Regions from separate parts of the Caloramator sp. ALD01 genome, predicted to be linked through region 1. Evidence: a T-box and tRNA genes for the amino acid it is inferred to sense, from the RefSeq annotation. Region 1 holds a T-box; the other regions hold tRNA genes.
What was found. A T-box is a leader RNA that pairs with one kind of tRNA and senses whether it is charged. The one in region 1 lies ahead of serS (serine--tRNA ligase), so its partner is inferred to be a tRNA-Ser.
Positions count from the first base shown of each region.

Region 2: it has a tRNA-Ser gene. The T-box ahead of serS (serine--tRNA ligase) is inferred to sense a tRNA for this amino acid. The anticodon was not compared.
Region 3: it has a tRNA-Ser gene. The T-box ahead of serS (serine--tRNA ligase) is inferred to sense a tRNA for this amino acid. The anticodon was not compared.

Region 1 is NZ_AXAA01000033.1:4,146-14,721, reverse strand. It holds gene A3M9_RS0110535 (methyl-accepting chemotaxis protein) at 1-223, shown strand, start outside; gene pcp (pyroglutamyl-peptidase I) at 327-968, opposite strand; gene A3M9_RS0110525 (DUF979 domain-containing protein) at 995-1,951, opposite strand; gene A3M9_RS0110520 (DUF969 domain-containing protein) at 1,967-2,665, opposite strand; gene A3M9_RS0110515 (M48 family metallopeptidase) at 2,880-3,635, opposite strand; gene A3M9_RS0110510 (hypothetical protein) at 3,915-4,121, opposite strand; gene A3M9_RS14675 (hypothetical protein) at 4,133-4,291, opposite strand; gene A3M9_RS0110500 (hypothetical protein) at 4,421-4,735, shown strand; gene A3M9_RS14275 (LysM peptidoglycan-binding domain-containing protein) at 5,091-5,852, shown strand; tRNA gene A3M9_RS0110485 (tRNA-Arg) at 6,009-6,085, opposite strand; tRNA gene A3M9_RS0110480 (tRNA-Ser) at 6,132-6,223, opposite strand; tRNA gene A3M9_RS0110475 (tRNA-Ser) at 6,250-6,340, opposite strand; gene serS (serine--tRNA ligase) at 6,532-7,815, opposite strand; T-box leader at 7,883-8,081, opposite strand; gene A3M9_RS13740 (polysaccharide deacetylase family protein) at 8,132-9,040, opposite strand; gene A3M9_RS0110460 (hypothetical protein) at 9,102-9,287, shown strand; gene A3M9_RS0110455 (aminopeptidase) at 9,319-10,419, opposite strand; gene A3M9_RS13735 (transcription repressor NadR) at 10,487-10,576, opposite strand, start outside.
Region 2 is NZ_AXAA01000035.1:337-10,912, reverse strand. It holds gene A3M9_RS0110745 (class I SAM-dependent methyltransferase) at 1-47, opposite strand, end outside; gene A3M9_RS0110740 (sulfurtransferase TusA family protein) at 118-336, shown strand; gene A3M9_RS0110735 (LysR family transcriptional regulator) at 333-1,223, opposite strand; gene A3M9_RS0110730 (YeeE/YedE thiosulfate transporter family protein) at 1,440-2,111, shown strand; gene A3M9_RS0110725 (sulfurtransferase TusA family protein) at 2,128-2,355, shown strand; gene A3M9_RS0110720 (YeeE/YedE thiosulfate transporter family protein) at 2,391-2,924, shown strand; gene A3M9_RS0110715 (FAD-dependent oxidoreductase) at 2,969-4,198, shown strand; gene A3M9_RS0110710 (MFS transporter) at 4,343-5,524, opposite strand; gene A3M9_RS0110705 (metallophosphoesterase) at 5,694-6,404, shown strand; gene A3M9_RS0110700 (helix-turn-helix transcriptional regulator) at 6,486-6,779, shown strand; tRNA gene A3M9_RS0110695 (tRNA-Ser) at 6,888-6,981, shown strand; RNA gene ffs (signal recognition particle sRNA large type) at 6,985-7,249, shown strand; gene dnaX (DNA polymerase III subunit gamma/tau) at 7,333-8,937, shown strand; gene A3M9_RS0110685 (nucleotidyltransferase domain-containing protein) at 8,946-9,344, shown strand; gene A3M9_RS0110680 (DUF86 domain-containing protein) at 9,357-9,779, shown strand; gene A3M9_RS0110675 (YbaB/EbfC family nucleoid-associated protein) at 9,862-10,200, shown strand; gene recR (recombination mediator RecR) at 10,213-10,576, shown strand, end outside.
Region 3 is NZ_AXAA01000020.1:26,973-37,548, forward strand. It holds gene A3M9_RS0108815 (bifunctional 5,10-methylenetetrahydrofolate dehydrogenase/5,10-methenyltetrahydrofolate cyclohydrolase) at 1-252, opposite strand, end outside; gene A3M9_RS0108820 (formate--tetrahydrofolate ligase) at 263-1,936, opposite strand; gene A3M9_RS15025 (S8 family serine peptidase) at 2,127-7,223, opposite strand; tRNA gene A3M9_RS0108830 (tRNA-Ser) at 7,464-7,553, opposite strand; gene A3M9_RS0108835 (PadR family transcriptional regulator) at 7,688-7,996, shown strand; gene A3M9_RS0108840 (ATP-binding cassette domain-containing protein) at 8,001-8,618, shown strand; gene fetB (iron export ABC transporter permease subunit FetB) at 8,624-9,412, shown strand; gene tadA (tRNA adenosine(34) deaminase TadA) at 9,407-9,841, opposite strand; gene A3M9_RS0108855 (hypothetical protein) at 9,978-10,379, shown strand; gene A3M9_RS0108860 (DUF948 domain-containing protein) at 10,388-10,576, opposite strand, start outside.

The DNA.
Region 1 (10,576 bases):
AACAACTAATTCAATCGAGGAATTAAACAAGAGTAAGGACAGTATAATAAATAAGATTGAATCTGCCTCAGCTGTCGCTGAAGAAGTTTCAGCATCTTCTGAAGAAATTGCAGCTTCAACTCAAGAAATGAGCAGATCCTCAGAGACACTTGCAGAATCTGTTCAACTTCTAAACAATATGAGCCAAAATATGAATGAACTTGTAGGGAAGTTTAGGGTATGATAAAACCTCAGTATTTGGTGGAATACCAAGTACTGAGGTTTTTTGTGTTATTATAAATTACTAAGTCTCAATATAAAAGTAGATTTTTTATATGAGTATTGAACTAACATATTGTCCCCTCAGAATTCTTTTTATCATCTTTATTATTTATGGCAGCCTTTATAGCTAACATTAATGCCTTAGAAATCATATCTAAATTCATATAAGGTGTGTTAGCTCTTGTTATAACCTGTTCTGGCAAAAATGGAACGTGTATAAATCCTCCTCTTATATGAGGATATTTTTTATTTATTATATACATTAGACCATACATTATGTGGTTACACACATAGGTTCCAGCTGTATTTGAAATAGATGCAGGTATATTGGCTCTCCTTATTTCTTCAACCATTGCTTTTATAGGAAGATTTGAAAAATAAGCATTTTCTCCGTCCTCAAATATTTTTTCATCAATAGGTTTATTCCCCTCATTATCTGGTATCCTTGCATCATCTACATTTATAGCAACTCTTTCGATACTTATATCATATCTTCCTCCTGCCTGCCCAACACATATCACTATATCTGGTTGATGTAGTTCAATAAGTTTTTCCAGTTCAATAATTGATTTTTTAAAAACTACAGGAATAGCTGCTTTTATTACTTCAGCACCATCAATGTTATCTTCTAACATCTTAACTGCTTCATAAGATGGGTTAATGACATCTCCTCCAAAAGGTTCAAATCCTGTAATAAGAACTTTCATATAATCACCTCATATCGAAATTAATATTAAAATGCCCATACATACATTAATATAATATGAATTATTAGCATAGTAATTGCAACCGGTACTTGATATTTAATAACACCATACTTTTTATCTTTAATCTCGAGAATTGCTGTTGGCACAATATTGAAGTTTGCTGCCATTGGTGTCATTAATGTTCCACAATATCCCGCTGTAAGTCCTAACATTGAAGCAATAACTGGATTTGCACCTTGAGCAATTACGAAAGGTACACCTATACCAGCAGTTATAACTGCAAAAGCTGCAAAAGCATTTCCCATTATCATTGTAAATAAAGCCATTCCTACACAATATGCTATAACTCCAACTAAAATATTTCCTTGTGGTACAAATCCTTTAATACCATCTGCAATTACAGTTCCAACTCCAGCTGCTGTAAACACTGATCCAAGAGCTGCTAATATTTGTGGTAACATACTAACTGGTCCAACAAGTTCTAATAATCTTCTTGAATCCTCTGCCACTTCTTTAGTGCTGCCTTTTGTTACAACCATAGCCATTATGAGTGCTACTAATGCCGCAATACCTAATGCAACTAATGAGCCTAATTGTTTTGTCCAATATTGAGCAACTATAAATGCTATTATTGCTAAAGCTAAGGCAGGTATAAAAATCTTGTTTCCAATTTTATTTGCCATTTCAGCCTTAAATTCTTTACTTGATTCATTAAATTTATTATACTTAACTAATTTTAGAGCTGATAAAACAGCAAGTAAAACTATCAAATATCCTATCACTGTATCGTCAATTTTAATATTTTTATTTCCCCACAACATTCCTATTCTGCTAAATGAAAATATTACTCCTAAAATACCCCAAAATAATGCTGTCGGAATTCTTGATGGATGGCTTTTATCCTTTAGTGTTACATAAACTGAATAAAATGCTATGATACCACAAAATACATATAGTAATTCAGTTAAAGTATCTTTTAACATATTTATCCCCCCAATTTATACATTTTTAGTTATATCATTTTTTATTCTCATTTTTGAACTATATTTCATATCGAACTTCTTATCATAATATAAAAATTGTAAAGTACCAACTACCATTATTATTAATGCAATAGGTAATGCTGCCTTTGCTGCATCAATTGCTTCTATCTTGTAACCTAATTCCTTCATAACTCCAACTACTAAGAGTACGCCACCAGATGCAACAAAAAAGTTTTGTCCAAAGAAATTACCATAGTTTTCAACAGCTCCTGCAAGACCTTTTATTGTTTCTTTATCTTCGTCCTGCATTTCACCATAACGACTTTCACCTGCACCCTGTGCCATTGGAAGTATTAAAGGTCTAATGAATTGAACGTGTCCACCTATTCTTAATCCAAACATAGCTGATAATGTTCTAATTATTAAGTAAAGTGATGTTAATCTTCCTACTGTAGCTGACTTTATCTTGCTTATCAAATATGCTGCTCTCTCCCTCAATCCATATCGCTCTAATAAACCTATTACAGGTAGAGTAATTATAAATATTGACATATAACGATTTGTAACAAAGGCACTACCTAAAGTCTTCATAATTTCATTAAATGACATTCCTGCAACAAGTCCAGTTATAATTCCTGCAAAGACAACTACAGCAATAGTGTCTAATTTTAGAATAAAACCAATGATGATAATTAAAATACCGATAAGTTTAATCATAAACAAACCCCCTTATAATTTTTTTATTATTTTGAAAATAGCATAAATAAAAAATAAATTCTGTAGCAACGGCTACAAAATTTATTTTTGTATATAAGAAAAAAATATTAAATATTACACCTTACATTTTATATATAATAGTTATATATTAATAACTCATCCAATTCCGTTTAGATTTATTTAAACTTTAGTATTTTTAATGGATTTCAGGTTAATAACTAAAAAGCCTCCCCCCATTCTCCTTAAGCCACATCTTTTTCTTTTCAAAATCAGGCATAATTTCTTTAACCAAGTCCCAAAACTTTTTAGAATGGTTGTGATGCTTAAGGTGACAAAGTTCGTGTACTACAACATAATCAAGCACATCAAGTGGAACCAGTATAAGCCTCCAATTAAGGTTTATATTACCCTTGCTCGAACAGCTTCCCCATATTGTTTTTTGCTCTTTTATCACTACTCTATTAGGAACAAGGTTATATTTTTGACTAAAAAACTCAACCCTTTGTTTAAGCACTACTTTAGACTCTTCCTTTAACCATTTTATAATCTCTTTTTTTAACATTTCTTCTGTGAAAAAACTCTCTTTTGCCTTTGGTAATTTAATATATAGTTTATCCTCTTCCTTATAAATCTTTAACTTATCCACATTATCCTCAGAAATACATAGGATAAGTTTTGTTCCAAGATATTCTATTCTACTTCCATTTTTATATTCTATACTTCCTGTATCTTTTTTTATCCTTTCTATTTCCTTCAGTTTTTGTACAATCCATTCTGCTTTACCTTCAACAAGATTTAAAATATACCTATCATCTACATATATAGGAGAGGTTACAACTACCTCCCCCTCTCTTGTTATTTTAATTGTTATTGTCTTTTTCTTCTTTTTTATTATCTTATATTCAAATACTTCTCCATTGTATATAAACTGTGGCATCTTTAATTCCTTTCTATATGTATTTTTCATAATTTATATATTCTACATTTTATCATCTTTCCCTTTTTAAATATTCATCCTAATATTAATTGCAATTAGTATATCTATTTCATTTACTCATATAACAAGCATTTTTCACATCTCAAGATGTTTTACCTTATTTTGCTCATTTTTCTATAAGATACTTATTTTAAAAGGCTGTTACACATTGCATTTATCTTATTCTAATCCCTTTTGTTACTTCAACATCAAATAATAATATTTACTTATATACATAAACATAAAAACAGCCTTTTGTAAGGCTGTTTTTCACCACTCTATCTCATCCTCATCAAAATCTTCATCCTCTAAAATATAATCTGACACATCATATCCAAGTTCTTCTGCAATCTCTAAAAGTTCTTCTTCATCTGCACTATCAACACTTCCTATAAGTGGCCATATTCCAGATGGTCCAACATAGTCTAACAAATCTCTTTTTAATTTCCTATAGTTTACCCTTTTAATGATAATCATCCCCCATCATATTAAAATGGAATTTCTTTATCTTCATTATTAAATATATTTATGTAAAGCTCAGTTAATTCTTCATCTGTCATATCCTTTAATTTGTTGATATAAATATCTTTAAATCCTGCTGCTTCATAATACTCTTCAAGTTCTAAAAGCATTTTTTCTCTATCCATATTAATCCCTCCCTATATTTATATATAAATTATACTTATTTTTTATTACCTTGAAAAATTTATTTTTATATACTTTTTTATACATTTATTGTATAATTTGCATAGATATATATGAAAGGAGTGATTTTGTTGTCTCAAAAAATTAATATAATTATGTTAATTTGTTCTTTTATATGTACCATTCTATTTATGATAACTAAAAAGATATTTTTAAGTATTATTTGGGGTATTAATTTTATTCTCTTTTTATTCAACTTTATTAAGACTTACACTAAAAGCAAATCTAATTTAACCGAAGAAGAACTAAACAACCTAAATACTAAAATTAAGGAATTAATTTTAGCAAATAGAGAAAGTAAAGCAATATATTTATATATGAAAACTACTGGAGCAGATTTAAAAGATGCAAAAGAATATATTGATTCATTAACAGATAATTTTTAAGTTGAGAGGAAAAGGTGAAAAAGTTCATTACAATCATAAAAATAATATTTTCAATAATTTGTTTATTAGGTGCAATATTGCTTTTTTTAAAAGATATTTTTATTCCTGCACTTATTCCATTATATCTATCAATTGCTATACTCTGTTTAATACTAACAAAACTTGAAAATTAAAAAATTCATAAAAACATTTGGATTACTACTTTTATATTAGGAATTACTACTATTATTTTAAATTTTGTTGTTGGGATAGAACAAAATTATAATTATAATAAAAAGGTAGATTTTGTCTTTAGCACAAATATAATTATTTTTTCATATTCTAATTATATAAGTATAATTAGAGGGATGATACTTTGAAAAATGATATCGATAATAAAACACGTGCACAAATTCCTGAAAGATGTCGTATAGGTTTTCAAAGATATACTGTTGTTAAAGGGGATACACTTGAGAAAATTGCAAAACGTTTTAATGTAACTGTTGGTTTTTTAATAGTAGAAAATCCCCATATAAAAGATCCGAATAAATTATCCCCAGGAGATGTGCTGTGTGTACCTATACAGCCTCCACCTGGTGTTGGGAGAGTACCAGAGAGCTGTCCTATAGGATATGAAAAATATACTATAAAATCAGGGGATTCCTTTTCAAAGATAGCTCAAAATATAGGGGTTCCAATAGATCTTCTTATTTGGAATAACCCTCATATTCCAGATCCAAATATAATTTTCCCTGGAGATGTTCTATGTGTACCCGTACCACTTAAACTGCCATCTTGTAATTTATTAAAACCTATAAATCCTTCTATGCAAAATACATTTGGCTCAGCTATGGTTCAAAAACAACAAAATGGACAGCACCTTCTTGTAATTACAGGAGTAAATCTTCCAAATCCTTCTCTATTAGGGAACTATGATGGTTATGATGGATTCGTTGGGATTGCAGGCATTGGAGGATATGGTTTCCCACTTACCCTTGTTTCGGATGAAATAGGTTTATGGACAGGAAGCATAATTATTTTTCCTCTTTTAACCTCTGGAGATCAAGTTTACATCATTCCAAGCAATTCTGAAGTTTCTGTGCCAAGCAAACCTATATTAGAAGGTATGTTAAAATAAAAAGAGAACAAAAGGTGCTTATATACTTTTGTTCTCTAAGAATTAAAGTGTTTCATAAATTATATCTATATGTTGTCATTTTGTTGTCAAAAGCTTGCTTTTTTACCTAACCACCAATAACAAAAGCCTTGAAGATATGCTCTTCAAGGCTTTTGTTGGTGCGCCCGGAGGGACTCGAACCCCCGACCAACTGGTTCGTAGCCAGCTACTCTATCCAACTGAGCTACGGACGCATATTCTTTTTTTGAAGGATAAAAGCCGCACCCTGTGCGGCTTTTATGGCGGAGAAGGAGGGATTTGAACCCTCGCGCCGGTTTCCCGACCTACGCCCTTAGCAGGGGCGCCTCTTCGGCCAACTTGAGTACTTCTCCATGTTGCCTACTTGATAGTTTTTATATGGCGGAGAGGGTGGGATTCGAACCCACGGTAGAGTCACCCCTACGCCGGTTTTCAAGACCGGTGCCTTAAACCAGCTCGACCACCTCTCCGTATCGGACATTTATTATTATATCAGCGACTTACTTTGTTGTCAACATCTTTTTAATTTTATTTTTTGTTTTTGTCTTAATTGCCCATCGACAATATTTATTATATAATCACCTTTCATTTTATGCAATGATAAATATATAGCATAAATGTATAGGAGTAGCCCTTTTAGTTGCTACTCCTATTTTTATAATTACTTTGTTATTCTTTCTATTCCACCCATATATGGTCTTAATACTTCTGGTATGATAACTGAACCATCTTCTTGTTGATAGTTTTCAAGTATTGCTGCAACAGTTCTTCCTACTGCAACACCTGAACCATTTAGTGTATGCACATATCTTGGCTTATCCTTTGCATCCTTCTTGAATCTTATATTTGCACGTCTTGCTTGGAAATCTTCAAAGTTTGAACAGCTTGATATTTCAACATATCTTCCGTAACTTGGCATCCAAACTTCTATATCATATTTCTTTGCTGCAGTAAATCCTAAGTCACCTGAACAAATTAGAACAACTCTATATGGTAATCCAAGAAGTTGTAATACTTCCTCTGCATCACGAGTTAGTTTTTCTAATTCTTCATATGAATTGTCTGGATCTGCAAATTTAACAAGCTCTACTTTATTAAATTGATGTTGTCTTATTAATCCTCTTGTGTCACGTCCTGCTGAACCAGCTTCTGAACGGAAACAAGCAGAGTATGCAACGTGCTTTATTGGTAATTTGCTTCCATCTAATATTTCATCCATATACATATTAGTTACAGGAACCTCTGCTGTTGGAATTAAGAAATAATCATCATTTGTTACCTTAAATGCATCCTCTTCAAACTTTGGAAGCTGTCCTGTTCCTGTCATACTCTTTCTGTTTACCATAAATGGAGGGAATATTTCTGTATATCCGTGTTTATCTATATGTGTATCTAAGAAGAAGTTTATTACTGCTCTTTCAAGTCTTGCACCAAGTCCCTTATAGAAGGTAAATCTTGCTCCTGTTACCTTCCCTGCTCTTTCAAAATCTAATATATCAAGCTCTGTTCCTATATCCCAATGAGCCTTTGCTTCAAAATCAAATTGTCTTACGTCTCCCCATCTTCTAATTTCAACGTTGTCTGCATCAGTTTCTCCCTTTGGAACATCCTTGTGTGGAACATTTGGAATTCTTAGAAGTAGATAGTTTATTTCTTCTTCTACCTTACTAAGTTCTGCGTCATATTCCTTGATTTTATCTGATAGTTCCTTCATTTCCTTTAATAGTTCATCTGCATTTTGGCCTGCCTTTTTAAGCTTTGCTATTTCTTGTGAATCTGTATTTCTCTTGTTCTTCAAAACTTCAACTTCAGATAGAATGCTTCTTCTTCTTTCATCAAGCTCAACAACCTTATCAATCATTTCAAGGTCAAATGCCTCACCCCTAATCTTCATTGCTTCTTTTATAGCCTCGTGTTCAGCTCTTATTCTTTTTAGGTCTAACATTTTAAATCCTCCTTTTCTATATTAATCTACTTAAATTTTTTACAAAAATAAAGACCCTTCATCCCTATAAAGGGACGAAAGGTCATACCTTCCGCGTTGCCACCCTAATTGGCTAAAAGCCCACCTTAAAACCTTTAACGGAGGTTACCGTTTTGCTCATCGCAAACCCTCAGGGATGGATTCAATAAGATAAAGTACTGACTCGCACCAACCGTCAGCTCTCTTAAACTTTAAACTTATTTACTATTTCCCGTCATCAGTTTATTTTAATATATATTATAACACCATTTCAAAAAATTACAACATCAATTTATTATTACCATAATAAAAGAAACATTTCAAGCTTGTGAAGTTTATTAAACCTGGGCATTAGTATTCTTCTTACCGCCATTATATTTACATTCCCCATATTTATACCATAGTTGTAACTTGCAAAGGCTATTTGAAAACCTGACTTTTTAACTATATGTTGAATAGATTTATTTAAATCTCCTCCTCCATATGGATAGCAAAAAGAAAGAGGCTTTACTCCTAAATTTTTTTCTATATCTTCAAAGCTCCATTTAATTTCCTTCTCTGCTGTATCTAAATACACCTTAGATAGATTAATATGATTCCTTGTGTGTCCTCCAAAGGCTATACCATTTAAATACATTTCCTTAACCATATCCCAAGTTAGATATTCATCCTCTCCTATTTTACCCGTTGCCAAAAATATTGTCGCAGTAAAACCGTATTTTTTTAGTATTGGATAGGCATTTTCGTAATTATCTCTCCATCCATCATCAAAAGTTATTAATATTGGTTTTTTAGGTAGTTTAATTTTTCTACCACTGTAATAATCAAGTAATTCCTTTTCTGTGATTGTTTGATATCCTCTCTTTTTTAAGTACTTCATCTGCTTTTCAAATTGTTTTACTGATACAGTTGGAACCTTTGCATCATAAACCTCATCATTAACCCTATGATAGGTTAAAACCGGTATTGGTTTTTTAGGATTTTTATAGGTAAACCCAGTTAAAAAGGTCATAAAAAACAAAAGTACAAAGGCGGTACAAAATACTTTACTCTTTTTTATTCTGATATTTAACTTATATCTTAATCCCCTAACCCCTACAAAAAGTAAATATACAAATATTATTAGTTTTAATATATCAAAACATACAAACCCCAAAGAAGACATTATAGCAAGAAATATAATACACATAAACATATCTAATTTCATTTTTATCCCCCCTGTTTAAAAAAAGTAAACTTGGCAATAATTATAATGGGGAGGGGTTAAGATGAGTGAAATAGATATTTTAAGTCAAATAGCAGATTTAAAGGAAGTAGATTATAAAAATACTCTTATGGTTGTTGGGTTAATTGAGCTTCTTATTGAAAAGGGATTAATAAATAAATCCCAACTTATAAAAAAGATAAAAACATTAGATAAAATAGCAGATATTGAAACAGATGATATTATATGATATGACCCATGCATCCGCATGGGTCATATTTTTATATAATAAATTTTCCATCCTTATAAATTAGTTCTCCATCTGCATATATCTCTCCGCCATCTCTCATATCACAGAGCATATCCCAATGAATTGCGGACGAATTTTTAGAACCTGCCTCTGGAAATCCTCTACCTATTGCAAGATGAACAGTTCCACCAATCTTTTCGTCAAACAGCATATTCTTTGTAAACTTCTTTATTCCATAGTTTGTTCCAACAGCAACTTCTCCTAAGAATTTTGCTCCTTCATCTGTATCTAAAAGTTCAAGTAGTAGTTCTTCTCCCTTTGCTGCTGTTGCTTCAACAACCTTACCCTTTTCAAATTTAAGTCTTATATCTTCAATTTCACGACCTGCGTATATTCCTGGGAATGAAAATCTTATATATCCCTCAACACTGTCCTCTATTGGGCTTGTAAAGACTTCTCCATCTGGGAAGTTTTCATTACCACAGCAGTTTATCCATTTTCTACCTTCAACACTCATCCTTATATCAGTATCCTTTGATACTATTCTTATTTCCTTTTTAGTATCAAGTATTCTACATATTCTTTCTTGTTGTTCTCTTACTTCCTGCCACTTTTCAATAGGATTTTCTAAATCTATATATCCTGCACCATAAACAAAATCTTCATATTCCTCAAGTGACATACTTGCTTCCTGTGCATCTGCTTGAGTTGGAAATTGTGTTCCGCACCATTTTAACTCTTTATTTGCCATTCTTCTTTCAAATATATCAATTAGTTGTCTTCTTCCTCTTGATCTTAGTTTCATCTTTGATGCATCAATATTTGTTAGCATTCTTGTATTTTTCTCGCCCCATATAGTTAATATCGCATCAACTGTTTCAAAGGCTGTCTTTGCTGACTCTGGTATGTACATTATCTGCTCATCATTTCCGTTCTTTAACATAATCTCTGTTAATTCTTCGATTCCTAAATCAACTTGAGGATAAACACCCATTTTTACAGCTTCTCTATATACTTCCTTTATTAAAGGTATAGTTGCTTGCCCACCCTGTATTAAAAGTTTATCTCCTGCCTTTAAATTCAATGAATACTTTAAAAGAACCTGTGCTAATTTTGTTACTCTATTATCCATTTTTCCCCCACCTTTCACATTAATCAATAGAATTTTAACACAATTTTAGTTTATTTGTAAATATTATTCAATTAGAAATCCTTTTTTCCTTTAGAGCCTTTGTTATTCTCTCCATATCTTTTTCGCTATCTGCCTCTATTGTATGAATATGAACACC
Region 2 (10,576 bases), on a different contig from region 1:
TCATCCCAAATAGGTGCAAGTCTATTAAAAAATTCTCTTTGGTTCATTTCTTACCTCCTATTAATTTGCTACAATATTATTATAACAAAATAAACACTGAAAAAAAGGGTGGTTAAAATGAACAGTGAAATTGATTGTATAGGATTATTTTGTCCAATACCTGTAATTAAAGCAAAAATAGCCTTTAAAAATTTAAACAGCTATGAATCTATAACCATTGTTACAGACCATAGCTGTACACAACAGGGTATTTTAGAGGCCTTTAAAAACTATAATTGCAGAATTGATATAGAAGATAATGCTGGGATATGGTATATAAGGATAACTAAGCTTTAGCAGAAGGTTTCTTTTCCGTGCTTAAGTATAAATTCAATAAATTCCTTTACATAGCTTTTATTTAAGATGTCCTTACTATAGATTAAGTAAATATCGCAGAGGCAGGACATACCTTCTATAGGAATGGCAGAAAGTATGCCTGCGTGAACTTCAGATTTTACAGATGTATAAGGCAGTATTGATGAACCCATTCCTGCAACTATAGATGCCTTTATTGATTCTATTGTGTTTAACTCCATTTCAATCTTTATATTTTCTTCTTTAATAGAAGTATCTATTATATACCTTATACCGTTATCTTTAGATAGTAGTACTAATGGAATTTCGGATAATCTACTTAAATTTATTTTGTTGTCGGGTATCTTGTATTTTTTTGGATTATATACAAAAACTAAATCATTGGCACAAATTTTCTTGCTCTCTATTTCATCACTTACAAAAGGCTTGTCTATAAACCCTATATCTGCTATCTTGTTTTGAATTCCTTCTATGACCTTTTTGGTATTTTCGATTTTAATATCAAATTTTATATTAGAATGTTTTGTTTTGTATATATAAACTGAACAGGGAAGGAGGTATTCACCTACTATATTGCAACTTAGTATTTTAATTTCACTTATTTTATTATGTAGTGATTCGTTTATGTCTGATAGCATATTTTCATATAGACTTATTATTGATTCAGCATATTCAAGTAAAATTTCCCCCTCCTTTGTCAACTCAACCCCTTTATTGCTTCTAATTAATAGTGAGCAGCCGATATTTTTTTCAAGATTTTGAAGCTGCTGACTTAAGGCCGATTGAGTTAGATGGAGTTTATTTGATGCCTTTGATATGCTGTTTTGTCTTACAGTTTCCCTAAAAGAAATTAAACTTTGTATATTCATCTCAAACAACCCCTTATATCGCATCTATATCTATTATATAATTAATCTATTATTAATTTCAATTATTCTAAATTATTTATATATTCATAAGAAAATCTAATATAGTATTAAAATTACTAATGACAAAAAAATTAACAAAATATATTATAATTATAAATGTAAAGAAAATTCTATAAATAAAACAGTTAATCAATTAACAAATAAGGGGGGATTTATGTGGGAGAAACAAAAATTCAAACTTCAACAAGGGCACAGACAAAAAAGAAAAAGGTAAACCAAATTCCTTTTGGAGTAGCACTACTTATTGCAATTATAGGAATAGGTTTCTTTGCTGCAAATCAATCACCTAAAGCTGCACTTATGTGGACATTTGGAGTTGCATTAGGTTATACTTTGCAAAGGTCAAGATTCTGCTTTACAGCTTCAATGAGGGATCCTGTTTTAACAGGAAGTACATCATTAACTAAGGCTGTAATTATTGCAATTGCTACAGCAACAGTTGGTTTTGCATCAATTCAATATGCTGCATTTTTAAAGGATCCAGCAAAGATACCAGGTAATATCTCACCAGTTGGAATTCATACAGCAATAGGAGCAATAATGTTTGGTATAGGTATGGTTATAGCCGGTGGATGTGCATCAGGTACACTTATGAGGGTTGGAGAAGGCTTTATGATGCAATGGCTGTCCTTAGTGTTCTTTATAATAGGTTCACTTTGGGGAGCACACGATTTTGGATGGTGGTCAAAAGCTTTAATTTCAAAAACAAAACCAGTATTTTTACCAAATGTATTAGGTTGGCCACTTGCAATACTTATTCAATTTGGATTGTTATTTGTAATATACATTGTGGCAGATTGGTATGGCAATAAAAATGTAAATGAATAATAAGGAGGAGATTACTATGGCAGAATACAGATTAGATTGTTTAGGAGAAGCTTGTCCTGTACCACTACTTAAGACTCAAAAGAAAATGGAAACTCTAAAGGTTGGAGATATACTAATAGTTGAAATTGATCACAGTTGTGCTGTAAAAAACGTTCCGGAGTGGGCAAGAAAAGAAGGATATAATGTAGAAATTGAAGAAGTTGATGATGGTCAATGGGAGATATATATTGAAAAAACAAAATAGTCACCTATATAGATATTTAAGGAGGGGGGATGTAAATGAAAATTCAAGATAATCCTTATTACAAGAAGCTGTTAAAGGACCCTTGGAGCTATACATCAGGTGCAGTTATATTAGCACTTTTAAATATAGGTTTATTAGCGTCAACTGGTAAAGCGTGGGGTGTAACAACACCATTCTCCTATTGGGGTGCTTGGATATATAAGGTATTAGGAGGAAACCCAGAAAGCTGGTTCTATTTCCAACAAAAAGCACACGCAGAAGCCATTAAGGCAGGTTTTTGGATGGATGCACATAGTGTATCGAACTTAGGTATTATATTTGGTGCCTTTTTAGCAACTCTTCTTGCTTCACAATTTAAGATTAAAAAGATTAAGTCTTGGAAGCAGGTTGTAGCTGCAATAATAGGTGGACTTTTAATGGGATATGGTGCAAGAATTTCCTTTGGATGTAATATAGGTGCTCTTTTTAGTGGAGTTGCTTCAATGTCACTACACGGCTGGGTATTTATGATATTCATATTTGTTGGAGCATTTATAGGAAGTAAGCTGTTAGTTAAATACTTTATGTAATATATGGCTCGGGTAACCGAGCCTAATCTTTAGGAGGGTTAAGTATGGAGAAAAAACACGAGTATTATGATGTTGCCATAATAGGTGGAGGAGCAGCTGGGCTTACAGCAGCAATTTATTGTGGACGTGCAAGGCTTAAAACAATATTATTTGAAAAATCACTTTTAGGTGGACTTGCTACTTATACAAGCGAAATAGAAAATTATCCTGGATTTCCAGAAGGAGAAACAGGAACAGGGCTTATGAACCTATTTACAAAGCAGGCAAAAAAGTTTGGAGTAACAATTAAGCAGACAGATGTAAAGGCTGTAAATTTAGAAGGAAAAGATAAAACACTTGAGACATTTAGAGTTATATATCACGCAAAGGCAGTTATAATTGCAACTGGAGGAAAGCCAAGATTAACAAAGGCACAAAATGAAGAAAACTTTTTATATGATAAGGGAATTTCCTTCTGTGCTACCTGTGATGCTGCCTATTATACAGATAAAACAGTTATGGTTATAGGAAGTGGAGATGCAGCGATAGAGGAGGGAATATTCTTAACAAAGTTTGCAAAGAAGGTTATTGTATCTGTTATTCACGATGTTGGTATAATGGATGCAAATAAAATAGCACAAGAACAGGCTATGAATAATCCTAAAATGGAGTTTATTTGGAATACAATGGTGCATTCCTTTGAAGGAGAAGAAAGATTAAATAAGGTTATTTTAAAAAATGTAAAGACAGGGGATTTAATTGAAGTTCCTGTTGATGGCTGTTTCCTATTTATTGGATATGAACCAAATACAGAAATTTTCAAAGGACAAATTAATATGAATAAGAACGGATACATTATAACAGATGAGAATATGCAGACAAATATAGATGGAGTTTTTGCAGCAGGAGATGTGAGGGCAAAGGCTATAAAGCAGGTTGCAACAGCAGTAGGTGATGGTGCAATAGCAGGAATTATGGCAGAAAAGTATGTAGCAGAATCGGAACTTTTTGAAAACGAAATAATGCAAAAGGATAAAATTGGTCTTATTTATCTATGGTCTCCAATTGATGAAAAGAGTAGAGAAAGCTTAAAGGTTATTGAAGATATTGAAAGGGAATATAGAGATATGTTAAAGGTATTTAAGATAGATGTTTATAAGAATGCTACACTTGCTGCAAGATTGGGAGATGTTGAGGCACTTACATTGTATTATACAAAGGAAGGTAAGGTAGTAAAGAAGGATAATAATATTGATAAGGATGCTATAATTGAGAATTTAAAGGCTTTAGCATAAAATACTTTGTAATAAAAGCCCCACAAAGGAATGGTTAATAAATTCTTTGATGGGGCTTTTTAGATTTTAGCGAACAATTAAGTTTGTCAACAGTCTGAATAACTTAGGTTTCATTAAGATTTAGAATACTGTTTAAAATATAGATTACTTTTGTAAACTTTGTTTAAACCTAAAATAGAATATAAAGGCAACTAATTGACATATTGCAGCAAACATAATTATTGATAATGTGGATACTTCATATAAATAACCCATTATAACACTTCCAATTAGCATTGATATACCATATATTGTATAAAAAATACCATAGGCTCTTCCACGTATATCCTTAGTTGTTATATCAGCAATTGCAGCCTTTAGTATAGTTTCGTGAATGCTCATTACAATACCCCAAAGCATAACAGATACTACAGCAAAGTACATATTTTTAGAAAAACCTAAAATCACAAGGGCTACTGAAAGGATAGGCACAAACATAAGAGCTTTAAAGCCTTTTTTATCATAGTATTTTCCGATGATAAGAGCAAACAATCCATCAAGTGCCATTGCAACGGCATATAGTGTAGGGATTACCCCCTCTAATATTATCTTTTTATTTAAGAAATGATAAGAAAGTATAGGGAAATTAACAAAACCAACTATACTAAAGAAGATGAATAGGGAGTAGTTTATAAATTTTTCAGTATATAAAGCTTTATTGCTTTTAATGTCAACCTTCTTTTCAGTTTTAATATCCTCTTCAAGTTCCTTTGGATTAGGAACTCTAATTCTTGCAAATATTACAAAGCCGATGGTTAAAAGTGCAGGAATTAGCATAAATTTAAATCCTGCTTTATATGTTCCTGTAAGTGTTAATGCAAAAGTAAACACAAGAGGTCCAATTAGTGCTCCAAGCTGGTCAACTGCCTCTAAAATACCAAATCCAAAACCAGTTCCTACGTGCTTTGTTGCGTGGGATAGCATTGAGCTTTTTCCAGGGCTTCTAATTGCTTTACCAAGTCTTTCACATAGCACAAATATTGCGGCAACCTTCCAAGTATTAGAAAAACCTAAAAGTGGAACTGATAGTAAAAGGGCATATCCAAGAATAGTAATAGGCCAATCCATTCCTGTTTTGTCAACAAAGTATCCTGAAGCCAATCTAAAGGTATAACCTAAAAACTCACCAAGTCCTGTTATAAATCCTATTATTGTTGCTGTTGCACCCAATGATGCAAGATATGTACCATATACACTTCTTGCACCTTCATAGGTAATATCACCTAAGGCACTTATAATGCCAAATAGAATAATAAATTCTACAGCCATTTTTTTCTTGTCCTTCATTTTTCCCCCTCCTTAATTTGATATGAATATTATAATACTTTATACTTATTAGTACAATAGTTTATGGAAATAATATATTTATAATAAGAAATTTTTAACACTAAATTAACTTTACAGGTAACATATTTATACATTATTATATAATTAAATAATATTAAGAGGTGATAATATGAGAATAGCAGTTATATCTGACATTCACAGCAACATATATGCTCTTGAGAAGGTTTTAGAGGATATAGAAAGAAGAGATGTTGATTTAACAGTATGTTTAGGAGACCTTGTGGGCTATGGAACTCATCCAAACGAAGTAATTGAACTTATCAGAAGGAAAAATATATTAACTATTATGGGTAACTACGATGATGCAGTTGGATTTGAGAGAATGGTTTGTGGATGTGATTACCCAGATCCTAAGGATGCTGAAAATGCTGGAATATCACTTGGCTGGACAGTAGAAAACACAACTGAGGAAAATAAGAGATTTTTAAGAGAGCTTCCAAAGGAGGCAGTACTTAGCATTGGAGATAGAAGGTTTATATTTGTTCACGGAAGCCCAAGAAAGATAAATGAATATTTAAAGGAAAATTCAAAGGAAGCAGAAGAGGTTATGGGAGAAATAGGATACGATATTTTAGTTTGTGGACACACACACGTGCCATATTTTAAAAGATATTATAATAAAATGCTTATAAACTCAGGTAGTGTAGGTAAACCTAAAAACGGAAGACCAGATGCAAATTATATTATTATAGATGCAGATGATGAACTTAAGGTTGAAATAATGTATGTACCATACGACTATGAAAGGGCTGCACAGGATATGGAGGAGGCAGGAATGCCAGAGAGCTTTATAAATAATATAAGAACTGGAAGGGCATAAATGCCCTTTTTTACTTATATCTTGCATATATTTGTTTAGAGAATTATAATATTATTAACTACAGAATAAGGGGTGTTAAAGGTGACACAGGAAGAAATGATTGTTAAAATATTTAAGGCATTAGGACATCCAATAAGATATAAAATAGTAAAATCTTTAGCAGATGGGCCAGAATGTGTATGTAAACTTAATGAAAATATAGAATTTAGTCAATCAAATCTTTCACAGCATTTAAGAATATTAAAGGATGCTGGTGTAGTTAAGGGAGAGAAGGTTGGGCTTAATATTCACTATAGTTTAGCATCTGATGAAATAAAGGAGCTATTGAAAGTTGCTGAAGAGGTTGTTGAAGCAAAATTAAAGCATCTAAAATAAGCTAACAAGAGGTGCCTGTCGCCTTTTGTTAGCTTATTACAAATATTTCTGACAAATCTCACCTTGACATAACGTAATAAAATATATATAATGTAATAGTCAGCACTTGGAGAGATGGCTGAGCTGGTCGAAGGCGCGCGACTGGAAATCGCGTATACGGACAAAACCCGTATCGGGGGTTCGAATCCCCCTCTCTCCGCCATGACCGTGCTAGACGGGGAGGTAGCGGTGCCCTGTAACCTGCAATCCGCTATAGCAGGGTTGAATTCCTTACCTAGGTGTAAGCATGTAGGGACTGACCTGGGTAAGTGGTGTTGAAGATTGGGTCCTGCGCAACGGAAATTCATGAACCCCGCCAGGTCCGGAAGGAAGCAACGGTAAGTGAACACTTTCGTGTGCCGCGGGTAAGCCTGATTGGAGCTTACTGCTCAGGTAACGCTTGTAGGCTTACATCGAAGTAAGGTGCACGGTCTTAAAAAATAGCCTTAAGGGCTTTTTTTTTATACTTTTTTAAATTACTATAATTGGTTATAATTATTTAAGGGGTGATAATATGTACAAAGCCCTTTATAGAGAGTTTAGACCACAAAACTTCAGCCAAGTTGTAGGGCAGGAACATATAGTAAGAACACTTAAAAATCAAATATTGCAAAATAAAATTCCTCACGCATATTTATTCTGTGGAACTCGTGGAACAGGAAAGACGTCAACGGCAAAAATATTATCAAAGGCTGTAAACTGTCTAAATTTAGTTGATGCAGAACCTTGTAATGAATGTGAGATGTGTAGGGAGATAAATGCAGGAACATTAATAGATGTTTTTGAAATAGACGCTGCATCAAACAATAGAGTTGAAAATGTAAGGGAACTTATTGAGGATGTGAAATATCCACCTCATAGAGCAAGATATAAGGTATATATAATAGATGAAGTTCATATGCTCTCACAAAGTGCCTTTAATGCCCTTTTAAAGACTTTAGAAGAACCACCAAAACACGTTATTTTTATACTTGCTACAACAGATCCTCAAAAGGTACCCCCTACTATACTTTCAAGATGTCAAAGGTTTGACTTTAAGAGAATCACAACAAAGGATATGGTTTCAAGATTAAGAAATGTTGTTCAGCAAGTAGGAGCACTTTGTGATGACGACACGCTTGAACTTATATCTCGTGTTTCAGATGGAGCAATGCGTGATGCACTTTCTATTTTAGATCAGGCAATTGCAATGTCTGATGGTAAGGTTGAATACCAAAGAGTTTCTGAAATGCTTGGACTTACATCCAATGAACATATTTTTAATCTTGTGGATTTTATGATTGATAGGAACATAGAAGGGGCAATAAGGACGATTGACGAGGTTATATTAAGTGGTAAGGATGTAGTTCAGTTTATTAAAGATATGACAAGGCATTTTAGAAACCTACTGCTTGCTAAGGTTAGTAAAAATCCTGAAGAAATACTTGATTTAAGCAAGGATACAATAAACAGATTGGTTGAACAGTCGAGGAAGCTAAGAAGTGAGGAAATAATGAGGGCTGTTAATCTATTTGTTGAGGCAGAAAATTCAACAAAGATTACAAATCAATGGAGAATACTCCTTGAGATGACTGTAATTAGATATTGTAAAAGGGAGTATGATATTTCTGTTGAAACTATTATGTCAAGATTAAATACATTAGAGGAAAAGATAAGGGAAGGAAGCTTTATCGTACAAAGCACAGAGCCAAAGATACAAACACCAAAACAAAAGCCTAATGTAGCTAAAAGAATAGAAGAGCAACCAATCAAAAAGGAAATGGCTTTATCAGAACTTCCTGTACTTGATGTATCTATAAATGAAGTTAGAGCAAGCTGGCACGATGTATTAAACTTACTTAAGGCAAATAAAAAGATGATAATATATGCATATCTTGAGCCTGGGGATGTTGTAGAAACGAAAGGCAATAAGATAGTTGTAGGATTTGATAAAAAGTATTCCTTTAGCAAGGATAACCTTGAAAAGGCAGAAAATAAAAAGGTAGTTGAAGAATATTTCTCAAAGGTTTTAAAGAAGGATGTTAAATTTGAATTTAGAATATTAGGAGACCCTATGGAGGATGAAATAGACAGGGTAAAGAGTGTTTTAGGTGAGGATTTAGTTGAGGTTATGGAGTAGGTGATTATATGGTTAATATAGAATTAAAAATATCAGAGCTTATAGAGTACTTTAAAGATAGAGATGAAGTAGATGCTGTTTTTGTAATTGGTTCTTACGGAACAGAGTTTCAAAGGGAGGATAGTGATATAGATTTTGCAATATTATTTAATAAAGACGTTGATATTGTGACTGAGCTTGAAATAGAAGCAAGTATTTCAGATATAATAAAGTTTGAGGATATAGATTTAGTGAATTTAAAAAAGGCACCAATTACATTGCAGAAGAAGGCCATAAATGAGGGAAGAGAAATATATGTAAGGGATTTTAATAGGTTATGTGATTATATGGAATATGTTTATAAAAGATATAGAGATGAAATATACTTTATAAACAATTTCTATAAAGATTATTTTTATAGGGGTTAAGGTGATGAAGAAATGATTTTTAATATTGATAGAGATAAAATTTTAGTTAAGTTATCTTTTCTGCAGGATAATATAAATAAATTAGAAGAGCTTAGACTTCTATCAGAAGAGGAATTCTTAAGCGATTTTAGAAATATTTATAGCACAAAGTATTTACTTCAAACATCAATTGAAGCAATGCTTGATATATCAAATCATATAGTTGCAAGAAATAAGTGGGCAAAGATTGAGAGTAACAGAGATAGCTTTGAAGCATTATATAGAAATGGTATTATTCCTAAGGAATATATAGATAAATTTTTCTTGATGGCTAAATTTAGAAATAGAATAGTGCATATGTATATAGATATAGATGACAGGGTAATTTATAGTATTTTAAAGAATAACATAGATGATTTAAGGGTGTTTTTAGATTGTATTATACAGAATATGTGATTGAATTTACAGAAACTAACTGGTACAATAAGAAGGTAAAATGAATATAATAAAATGATAGTGAATTAAGGGAGGTTTTTATATGTTTAAAGGTGGAATGCCCCCAATGGGTGGAAATATGAACAATTTACTAAAGCAGGCACAAAAGCTTCAAAAGCAAATAGAAGAAATGAGAGCAAAGCTTGAACAAGAAACTGTAGAAGCAACTGTTGGTGGTGGAAAGGTTAAGGCTGTTGCAAACGGAAAGAAGGAAATAGTTGATATCGTTATTGATAGAGAAGTTGTTGACCCAGATGATGTTGAAATGCTACAAGACCTTGTTTTAGCAGCAGTAAATGAAGCTTTAAAGAAGGCAGAAGAAATGATGGCAAATGAAATGGGTAAACTTACAGGTGGGCTAAATATGCCTGGTCTTTTCTAAGGAGTGAGTTAGTTGTTTTATCCTATAAAGGTTGCAAAATTAATTGAAGAACTTTCAAAGCTTCCGGGTGTTGGAAACAAAACAGCCCAGAGGCTTGCTTTTTATATTATAAATATGGATAAAAGAGATGTGGAATCTCTTGCTGATGCGATAATTGAAGCAAAGGAAACGATTAAATATTGTTCTGTTTGTGGTAATTTAACTGATACAGATCCTTGTGTAATTTGTTCAAATACTGCAAGGGATAGGAGTACGATTTGTGTTGTTCAGGAGCCTAAGGATGTTATTGCAATGGAGAGAACAAAGGAATACAAAGGTTTATACCACGTTCTTCACGGAGCAATTTCTCCAATGCTTGGTATTGGACCCGATGACA
Region 3 (10,576 bases), on a different contig from region 1:
ATTATTTATCTTGTCTATACATTCTATCAAATCCTCAGTTTTTACGCCTTCTTCTAATTCAAAGACCTCAACCTTTATACCAAGCTTTTCTGCCCTCTTTAACGCTCCCCTCTCATAGGATAAATCACCTTCATTTCTTCCAACTCTAACTATTGCAAGCTTTGGTCCTATACCCTTCTCCTTAAGACTCCTAACTTCCTCTATTATTTCATCTGAAAGCTTTTCTGCAACCTGTTTCCCATATAGTATCAAGCTATCCCTCCTAAAAAAGTCCTGTTATTCTGCCATTTTCATCTACATCTATCTTTTCTGCTGCAGGAACCTTAGGAAGCCCCGGCATCTTCATAATACTTCCAGTAATTGCAACTATAAAACCAGCACCTGCTGAAACATATACTTCCCTTACTGTTATCTTAAATCCCTCTGGTCTTCCAAGCTTTGTTGCATCATCACTCAATGAATACTGAGTTTTTGCCATACAAATAGGCAAGTTTCCAAATCCAAGCTTTTCAAGTTCTGCAATCTGCTTTTCTGCATCCTGTGTAAACACTGCATCTTCAGCACCATATATTCTTCTTGCTATTGTCTTAATCTTTTCCTTTATTGGCATATTTAAATCATAAGCAAAATTCATACTGCTATTCTTTTCTTCTATTAATCTTAGTACTTCCTCAGCCACTTCTATTCCGCCTTCCCCACCCTTTGCCCAAACTTCTGATATCTTAACATTAACACCAAGCTCTCTACACTTTTCCTTTACAAGCTCAATTTCTTCCTCTGTATCAGTTGGAAATCTATTCAAGGCAACAACAGCAGGAAGATTAAATACTCGTGTTATGTTTTCAACGTGCTTTAAAAGATTTGGAAGTCCCTTTTCAAGTGCCTCAAGATTCTTTTCACCTAACTTATCCTTTAAAACCCCTCCGTTATACTTAAGGGCCCTTACCGTAGCAACAATAACAACAGCACTTGGCTCAAGACCTGCCATTCTGCACTTTATGTCAATAAACTTTTCCGCACCTAAGTCTGCTCCAAAGCCTGCCTCCGTTACAACATAATCTGCAAGATGAAGAGCCATCTTAGTTGCCATTATTGAATTACATCCGTGGGCAATATTTGCAAATGGTCCTCCGTGAACAAAGGCAGGTGTACCTCCTAATGTTTGAACTAAGTTAGGCTTTAGGGCATCCTTTAAAAGTGCTGCCATTGCCCCCTGTGCCCTTAAATCCCCCGCTGTAACAGGCTTACCTTCTCTATTATATGCAACAACTATTCTTGATAATCTTTCCTTTAGGTCATTTATATCCTTTGATAGACAGAATATTGCCATAACCTCTGATGCAACAGTTATATCAAACCCATCCTCTCTTGGGACGCCATTAACCTTTCCTCCAAGCCCACTTACAATAAACCTTAGCTGCCTATCATTCATATCAACGCATCTTCTCCAAGTAATCCTTCTTTGGTCTATGTTTAATTCATTCCCTTGATATATATGATTATCAAGCATTGCTGCAAGTAAATTATTTGCCGCACCAATTGCGTGGAAGTCACCTGTGAAGTGAAGATTAATATCCTCCATTGGAACAACCTGTGAGTAGCCTCCCCCTGCTGCTCCTCCCTTTATTCCAAATACAGGTCCAAGAGATGGTTCACGAAGTGCAACTGCAGTTCTCTTACCAAGTACTGTTAGAGCATCTGCAAGTCCAATTGAAGTTGTTGTTTTTCCTTCCCCTGCTGGAGTTGGATTTATCGCCGTAACTAAAATAAGCTTTCCGTTCCTACTTTTTTTGTTCTTTAAAATGTTGTAGTCAACCTTTGCCTTATACTTTCCATAAAGTTCAATCTCATCCTCTGTAATATCAAGCTTTTTGGCAATTTCCCTGATGTCTGAAAGCTTTGCCTCCTGTGCAATTTCAATATCCGTTTTAAACATAAACGCCCTCCTCTTATTTATATTACATAAATAAAGATACCGCCTACTCTCTATAAAATATATTCTACACTATTTAATTCTATCCTTCTATATCAATGTTTATAATATTTCAAAAAGTTATCAAATTTAGTAGTTGTCTTTTATGGAACCTCGATAAAAAAGAGGGTTAGCTTACGCTAACCCTTTAAAATTATTTTGTATATTTAGCATATATATATCCAATCTTACCATTGTAATTTATCTTATACCATCCATTTACCTTTTCTAATACTGTAACCTGTGTATTCTTTCTTATAGTTCCTAATCTACTATATTTTGCACCTGCTCCTTTTCTTACATTCAAGGCAATTGTTGTTGTTACCTTCTTTTCCTTTACATCATTATTGTATATAGTCTTTGTAGTTGGTTTTACATATTTAGCTGAAACGTATGCTATATCACCATTGTATATAATCTTATACCATCCATTTACTACCTCAAGGTATTCAACCTCTGCTCCATAGCTAAATGTTCCAAGTTTTTTACTATTTGTAGTCGCACTCTCTCTTATATTAAGTTTGCTTGCTATTACATTAATTATATTCTTGATAACTTCTGCTGGTTTTATTACATTTAGTTTTATTTCGTTTGAATTTACTCCATCTAATGTTGCATATATTTTAACTTCTCCGTGCTTTAATCCCTTTACCTTGTTTCCTGTTAAACTAATCAAAGATGAATCGGAAACTACATAATTAACTTCTGAAGTAACATCCTTTACTGTTCCATCTGAATAAGTTGCTGTAACTGTTAAATTAGCTGTATTATTAAATAAGAAAGTATAATTATCTGCCTTTAATTCAAGACTCTTTACAACTGGCACCTTAACTTCAATATTTGAAGTAGCTTCAACACCTTCTAATGAAGCTTTAACAGTCACATTTCCTGAGGAATCCTTTGGTGCTGTAAATAATCCCTTTTCAACTGTTCCAGCTGTACTTAACCAAACTGCTGTATCTGTTACATCCGCTTCACTACCGTCAGAGTATTTTGCAACTGCCTTAAATTGTGCAGTTTCTCCTCTCTCTACAGCATTTTTATCTTTAGTTACTTCAATTGAAACTATATGAGGTTTAACAAGGTTAACATTAACAGTCTTAGTTGATACATTGCCTGCCTCATCCTTTGCTGTAACTACGATTTCATATTGACCATACTCACTAAATGTTAATTCCTTTTCAAATTCACCGTTTTCATTTATTTTTACAACTTCATCATTAACCTTAACCCATTCAATCTTATCATTATCTGTAACTCTTCCCTTTAAAGTAACCTTCTTTGTTTCAAATGTTGCGTTACTTTCTGGACTTGTTATTTCAATTACAGGGGCATTGCTATCTTTAATTATTTCAACTGTCTTTACTGTTTCAAATCCAAATAGGTCAACTGCTCTAAATGTAACTTTATTTACTCCATCCTTCAATTTAACATCATAAGTATATGACTTCGATACTCCATTTCCAACTTCGCTCTCTTCATAGGCGATTTGATTTCCATTTGCATAAAGTCTGTATCCAAATACCTCATCAGAAACATTTAGTTTAACAGTGTATTTGTCTACATCCTTTGATACCTTTACTTTACCATTATTAATTCCTTCAAGATCAAGTATTGGAGCAGTTGTATCAACATATACCTTATATGCATAGCTATTCTTATTACCTGCTAAATCTTCTACTTCAACATAAATTCTATTTACCCCGTCCTTTTCAAAATTTACTTGTGTAAAATACATATAAGCTAATCTTGGTTCATCTGAATCTCCATCAAACATATACCAAAGTTCTACAGGTACTTCTTGCCCATTAATCTTTAGGCTCTTTACCATTTCGCTTACTTCACCTGAAAGCAATACTTCTCTATTGTTAAACATTGAACCACTGTATCCTGGAGTTATGGTTGGCATTGTAGTATCTACTACTATCTTTACTTCGCCTTCTGTTATAAGCGAATTATGTGCATACGCTCTAACTACTAACTTGTGTTCTCCTTCTGCTAATTCTTTGAATTCAAGCTTATTATTAGCCTCTAACTCTTCTCCATCAAAGAATACCTTAACGTCATCTACAAAATATCTAATAGAGTCATCAAATGTATACTGAATTGATACATCATTTTGATTTGTATAATATACTCTATCAACATTGAATTTAATTAGTGAATTATCCACCTCTACTCTCTTAAGTTGGAAATTACCTGCATAATCAACTGCCACTATTTCAATTACATTTACTCCATTTTCAAGGTCAACAGATAATTTTAGTTCATCTGTTGGCTTGAATTCTACTATATTATCATAGTTTCCATTTACAGCAACTAAGTAGTACATTATTCCTAAATTGTCATTGCCTTTAAACTCCAAGTCATACTTATTTAAGCCTGTTGGTTTATCTCCTGATAAAACTTCAACTTCAGGTTGTGTTAAGTCAACCTTTACAGGCATTGTAAGTTCTGTCCATTCTGCTCCTTCAAAATCAACTTTACCTAAAAGTCTTATATAGTACTGTCCTTCAGGTGCTACATAGTATTCATCCTTTTCCTCGTTATAGAGCATTCCATCCCATACCCAATCAAAATTGTACTTAGCTGGCAATTGTTCACTTGCTCTATTTTTCCTAATGTTCTTATCATAAGAAATAGTTCTTAAAACATTCTTATTGGAGTCCAATACCTCAATCTTAAATTCCTTTGCATTTCTTAAGAAAGAAACAAGAGGCATTACTCCATCTAACATAGAGTCTCCATTTGGTGAAATTGCAATATATTTTGGATTTATAATTGGCATATCATATTCTTCATTATATCCCTCAACTCCTAAATAGTATCCCATTGGATCTACTAATGTTGTTTGGGCATAATATGAATTTTCATCCCACATTGGTGCATCAAAAATTCTAACCTTATCCCACTCACCATAGAATCCCATATATGGCATTACTATTTCTGGATTTTTGCTATCCTTTTCTATTAAACTAATAAAACCTTCAACAAATATATTACTTGGTGCACTTTCAGGTACATTTAAAGTTACTGTTACCTCTTTTGTTTCATTTGGTGCAACTGTAACTTCATTTTCACTAAATGAAATTGATGCACCTGTAAGCTTCATAGCATTTGGGTATAATAAACCATTTCTTTGATAAGTAGTTAAAACACCATATTTATCTACTAAATTAAATGTATAAGTTTCTTGACCAAAGTTAGTTAATTTTAACTTAAATGTTGTCTCCTTTGATACTTCCTTAAGTGCTGCAACAGCTCTTCCACCTTCAGTACTTACTGTAACATTTGTCCTTATTGCTTTATCTACCTTAATTAATCCTGCACCCTGTTTTCTTGTTAAATATGGTAATCCTACCGCCTTATCTATCATTGGCTCTGCTGTATTTGTTAATAATCTCTTTGCAAGTTCAACAAATTCCCTTGGAGTTAATCCCATATTCTTTGATTTTAGGTATTGAACAACAAGTGCAACAGCTCCTGATGTATGAGGCGCTGCCATCGATGTACCACTCATTGTCTCATACTTATTTGCATTTACAGTTGAATAGATTTGTCCTCCTGGTGCTGTTAAATCCGGTTTAAAATTCAAATCAGGTGTTGGACCCCAAGATGAAAAATCTGACATTTTATTAGCATTTGTATTTGGTGCAATTGCTTGCTTCCCTTGGAATTTAACCTTAACACCATTTTCTATATTGTTTAATAGCTTTACTCCATCTGCATTGTTTATAAAAACAGCAGGAATTTTAACTGATGGGTCTGTCGCCATATTAATATATGAATTATCTCCATCTCTGTTAAATACAATTACACCAACTGCACCTGCTGCTTGTGCATTTAGCTTCTTATCTACAAAAGATATAGCTCCTCTTTTTATTAAAGCAATCTTTCCTGTTAAATCTTTTCCTTCAAAATCTTGAGGCAATCCTAAGTTGCAATAAACAAGTTCATATTCTCCCTTTAATACTCCAACTGGATCAATTTCTGATATAGTATAACCCATATCACCTGTTTCAGTGCCTAATACATATGTTAAAGCTGGAAGTCTTAAATGTGTATTCTCTGATGATGCAACTTGTATAGTATCTGGGAATAAACCAGGTGAACCTACTATAGATGTATCTGGGTCCTGTGCATATGCTACATATGGATAAGTTGAGTAATATGAATTACCTGCTGAAACAACAACTACAACCCCTGCATCTGTTGCATTTTTTATTGCTCTTTGTTCTGGGTCATCAGGCATTACAAACCCTGCTGATGAACCTAAACTCATATTTATTACATCAGCACCGTGTTTTACAGAATCATCAATTGCTGCTGCAATATCATCAGTAAAGGCACCAGCATTTGTTGGATCATTTGAGAAAACCTTTAAAGCAAGAACTTGAGCCTCTGGTGCTACACCTTTAATTTCACCATTTGCAGCAACTATACCAGCAACATGCATTCCATGCATACTACCAGATTTATCAATTATGTCTGTATTCATATCTGCATAGTTATACCCGTATGGAACCTTATCTGTAAAGAACTTACCTGGTCCTTCTGTTATTGAATTTTTACTAAGCTTTGCCTTTGTTGGATCTGTTAGCTTCATATCCTTATGTGTATAGTCTATTCCTGTATCAACTATTGAAACAACAGTTCCCTCACCCTTAAATCCAAGTTCGTTCCAAACAGTTGGTGAGTTTGTAATATTAACAGCTGTTGACATATCAAGATAGTATTTGTTAGCAACTGTTACCTTTTTTACTCCCTTAATCTTTCTAATTGCATCTATGTCTCTATACTTAACAGTTAAACTAACACCATTTAAAACACTTTGATAAGTATGTCTAACTTTACCATACTTACTAATTTGAGATATAAGTTTTGTTTGATTAGCCTTTACATCGTCAATTAACTGTTTATTGTTTTTTAAACTTACATTTTTTGAATTTGCCAAATCCAATGCAGTTGGATTATCAAATTCAACTATTACCCTTACATTGTCATTTTCTTTTGGTTCTGGTTTCATATTGTCAAAATTGTCATCAACTATTGATGCATTACCAAACTTCTGAATTAATGCTCTTCTTGCATCAACTTCCTTAAAGTTTTTAAGATGCTTTTGCAATTTAAACTTTTGTACCAAATTTTCTTGATTTGCACGTCTGTTTTCTGCTGCCTTCGTCATAGGCATTAAACTTGAAAACAAAAGAGCAACAGACAGCGTGAAGCTAATAAATTTCTTCATCTTCATATCGATCCCCCTTTATTTATTTTTTAAATTGAATAAAATTAATTCATCCCTCCTTTTTCATTTTTTTCCTTTATTGTATTTATACTATATTTTTAAAACGATGAGTATATATAATCGTTCGCAAATTATTCCAAATTTGTATTACATTAATTTAACATCGACAAAAAAAATAATAGGACGACAATTTTGTCGTCCTATTATTTGCATATTTAAAAAATAATTTTAATAAATATTAAATCTTGGCGGAGAGAGTGGGATTTGAACCCACGGTACGGTTACCCGTACGCACGATTTCGAGTCGTGTGCATTAGACCACTCTGCCATCTCTCCATCTAAATAATATGATATATGTATTATTTTTTAATGTCAACATTTTATATTTAGTTAACTTGTATTGTTTTTTCAATAATGATATAATTTTATTATCGATTTTCGATAACGAATTTAGATAGGAGTGTTTATTAATGGATAGCAAAATATTACGCAAACTTTTCCTTGGCTTTATCGAAATACACATACTTTACCACGCAAAAAAGAAACCCTTTTATGGTTCTTGGATTATGGAGGAACTTAAACACCACGGATATGATATAAGCCCTGGAACATTATACCCAATTCTTCACACCCTCTGTAGAGAGGGACTTCTATCTGTAGAGGAACAAAACGTAAACGGAAAAATCAGAAAATACTACTCTATTACTAAAGAAGGTGAAGATGTGCTTATAAAAGCAAAAGAAAAGGCGTTAGAACTTATTAATGAAATAGGAGGATAAAACTATGTTTGAAATAAAAAATCTTAAATATAAAGATATATTATATATTGACAACCTTAATATAAACAAAAACTCCGTCACATGCATAGTAGGGGAAAGTGGTAGCGGGAAAACAACCCTACTTAAAATGCTAAATAACATAATAAGCCCTGATGAGGGGGAAATATATTTTAACAGAAAAGAAATAAACCAATACAACCCAATTGATTTAAGAAGAAGAGTGGTTATGCTTCCACAAACTCCTATTATATATAAGGGAAGTATACTGGATAATATTTTAATAGGCAAAAAATTTTCTAAGTCTGAAATCTATGATATTAAAGAGATAGAAAATCTTTTAGAAAAATTTAATGTAAATAAAAACCTAAATGAACCTGCTGAAAATTTATCTGGCGGAGAAAAACAAAGGGTTTGTTTAATTAGGATACTTATAATGAACCCTGAAGTTATACTTTTAGATGAGCCAACTTCTGCCCTTGATGAAAATACAGAGGATTTAGTTATTAATTATGTAGTAGAATATGTAAAGAAAAATAATAAGACTCTTATTATGGTAACTCACTCTAAGGAAATAGCAAAAAAATACTCTGACCACATAATTGAAATAACTAAAAGGAGATGATTTATTTGAATGGAGCTGTAAAATTATCAATAATGCAAGTATTATCTGCCTATCTGTTTATACTAATTCTTCTTTTGATAGTTAAAAGGAGAGGCTTAAATAGAGAAAAGGAAATAATAATATCTACTACTCGAATGACTCTACAACTAATTTTAACAGGATATATTCTAACATATATATTAAAAAATCCAAATCCTTTTATAACCCTCCTTGTAATATCAATTATGGAGATTTTTGCAATACAAAACATAATAAAACGTTCTAAAACTAAACTTTCTTATGAACTTAAAAAAGTAGTTGTTTTTTCTATGCTAATTGGAACATTATTTACACTGTTTTATTTTATTTTAATAGTCATAAACATTAAGCCTTGGTATAATCCTCAATACTTTATTCCTCTTGCTGGTATGATAATAGGCAATTCTATGACAGGAATAAGCCTTGGAATAAACAAATTAATTGATGGATTTAAAAATCAAGTTGATGTAATTGAATGTTCACTAATGCTCGGTGCATCTCCTAAAGACGCCTGCAAACCAATATTAGATAATGCCTTTGATTCTGCAATACTACCTACTATAAACTCGATGGTTGGAATGGGAATAGTATTTTTACCTGGTATGATGACGGGACAAATACTATCAGGCTCTTCGCCCTTAGTTGCAATAGAATATCAAATTGCTATTATGCTTGGTATTTTAGGTAGTGTATCAATAAGCGTAATTATATTCCTATTATTTGGTTATAAAACCTTCTTTAATAACAGAATGCAAATTAAAAGAGAGGAACTATAATCCTCTCTTTTTTCTAAAAAAATTACTTAAAAGTTCTGCACACTCCTTAGAAAGCACTCCTCCTATAACCTCTATCCTATGATTCAATCTCTCATCGTAGGCTATATTATAAAGTGTTCCACAGGCACCAAATCTTTTATCATAGGCTCCAAAAACCAGCCTTTTTATTCTGCTATTTACAAGCGCTCCAGCACACATAACACAGGGCTCTAAAGTTACATATATTTCACAGTCAATAAGCCTCCATCCACCCAACGTTTTACAGGCTTCCTTTATTGCAATTATCTCTGCGTGGGCTGTTGCATCCTTTAAAGTTTCCCTTAAATTATGTCCTCTTCCTATTATTTTCCCATCCTTAACAATCACAGCACCAACTGGAACCTCATCTAAATATAGGCATTTTTTTGCTTCCTTAATAGCCTCATTCATAAAATACTCCATAACATCACCCAAAGATATTATAAATTATGTTAATAATAAAATAAACACAATTATAACGACAATTACTTTACTTTAATAATTTTTTTTGGTAATATATAATTAATAAAACAAAAGGGGTGATTATATGTGTTATTTTATTTTTGCCGAAACAAGTAATACTATTAACGAAGAGGTTATAGAAAGAAACGAACAGAGCAGCCTTTATGTACAAAACTTATCTAATTTAGTTGAAATTAAGGATAAAAATTTATATCATATAAGTAACGGTCACTGTGCCTGCGACATTGCAGTAAGTCCCCATAGATTAATTGACAATGTAAAGGACGTACTTATTAACATTGAAGGCAACTTTAATTTTATAATAATAGATAGCGAAAAGGATGATGTTGAACCTCTACTTGAAGAAAATAAGGACTTTGAATCCTTTTTATCTAAATTTGAAACCGTAGAAATTAACTTCAATGAATTTATTAGCAAATATCCAAATCAAATAAAGTTTGACACTCTCTACAAAATAAAGCGATAAGCCTATGCTTATCGCTTTATTTTAAACTTCTTTTTAGAAAAAAGACTCCTGAACTGTGAAAACACATCAACAACATCAGAAACTGCTGATACTATATCATCCACAGTTGCTGCAACCTCATTTACACTTGATACAATATCTCCTACCTCATCACCCTTTGATTCTATACTTGCTGCAATTTTATTCACATTATCAAC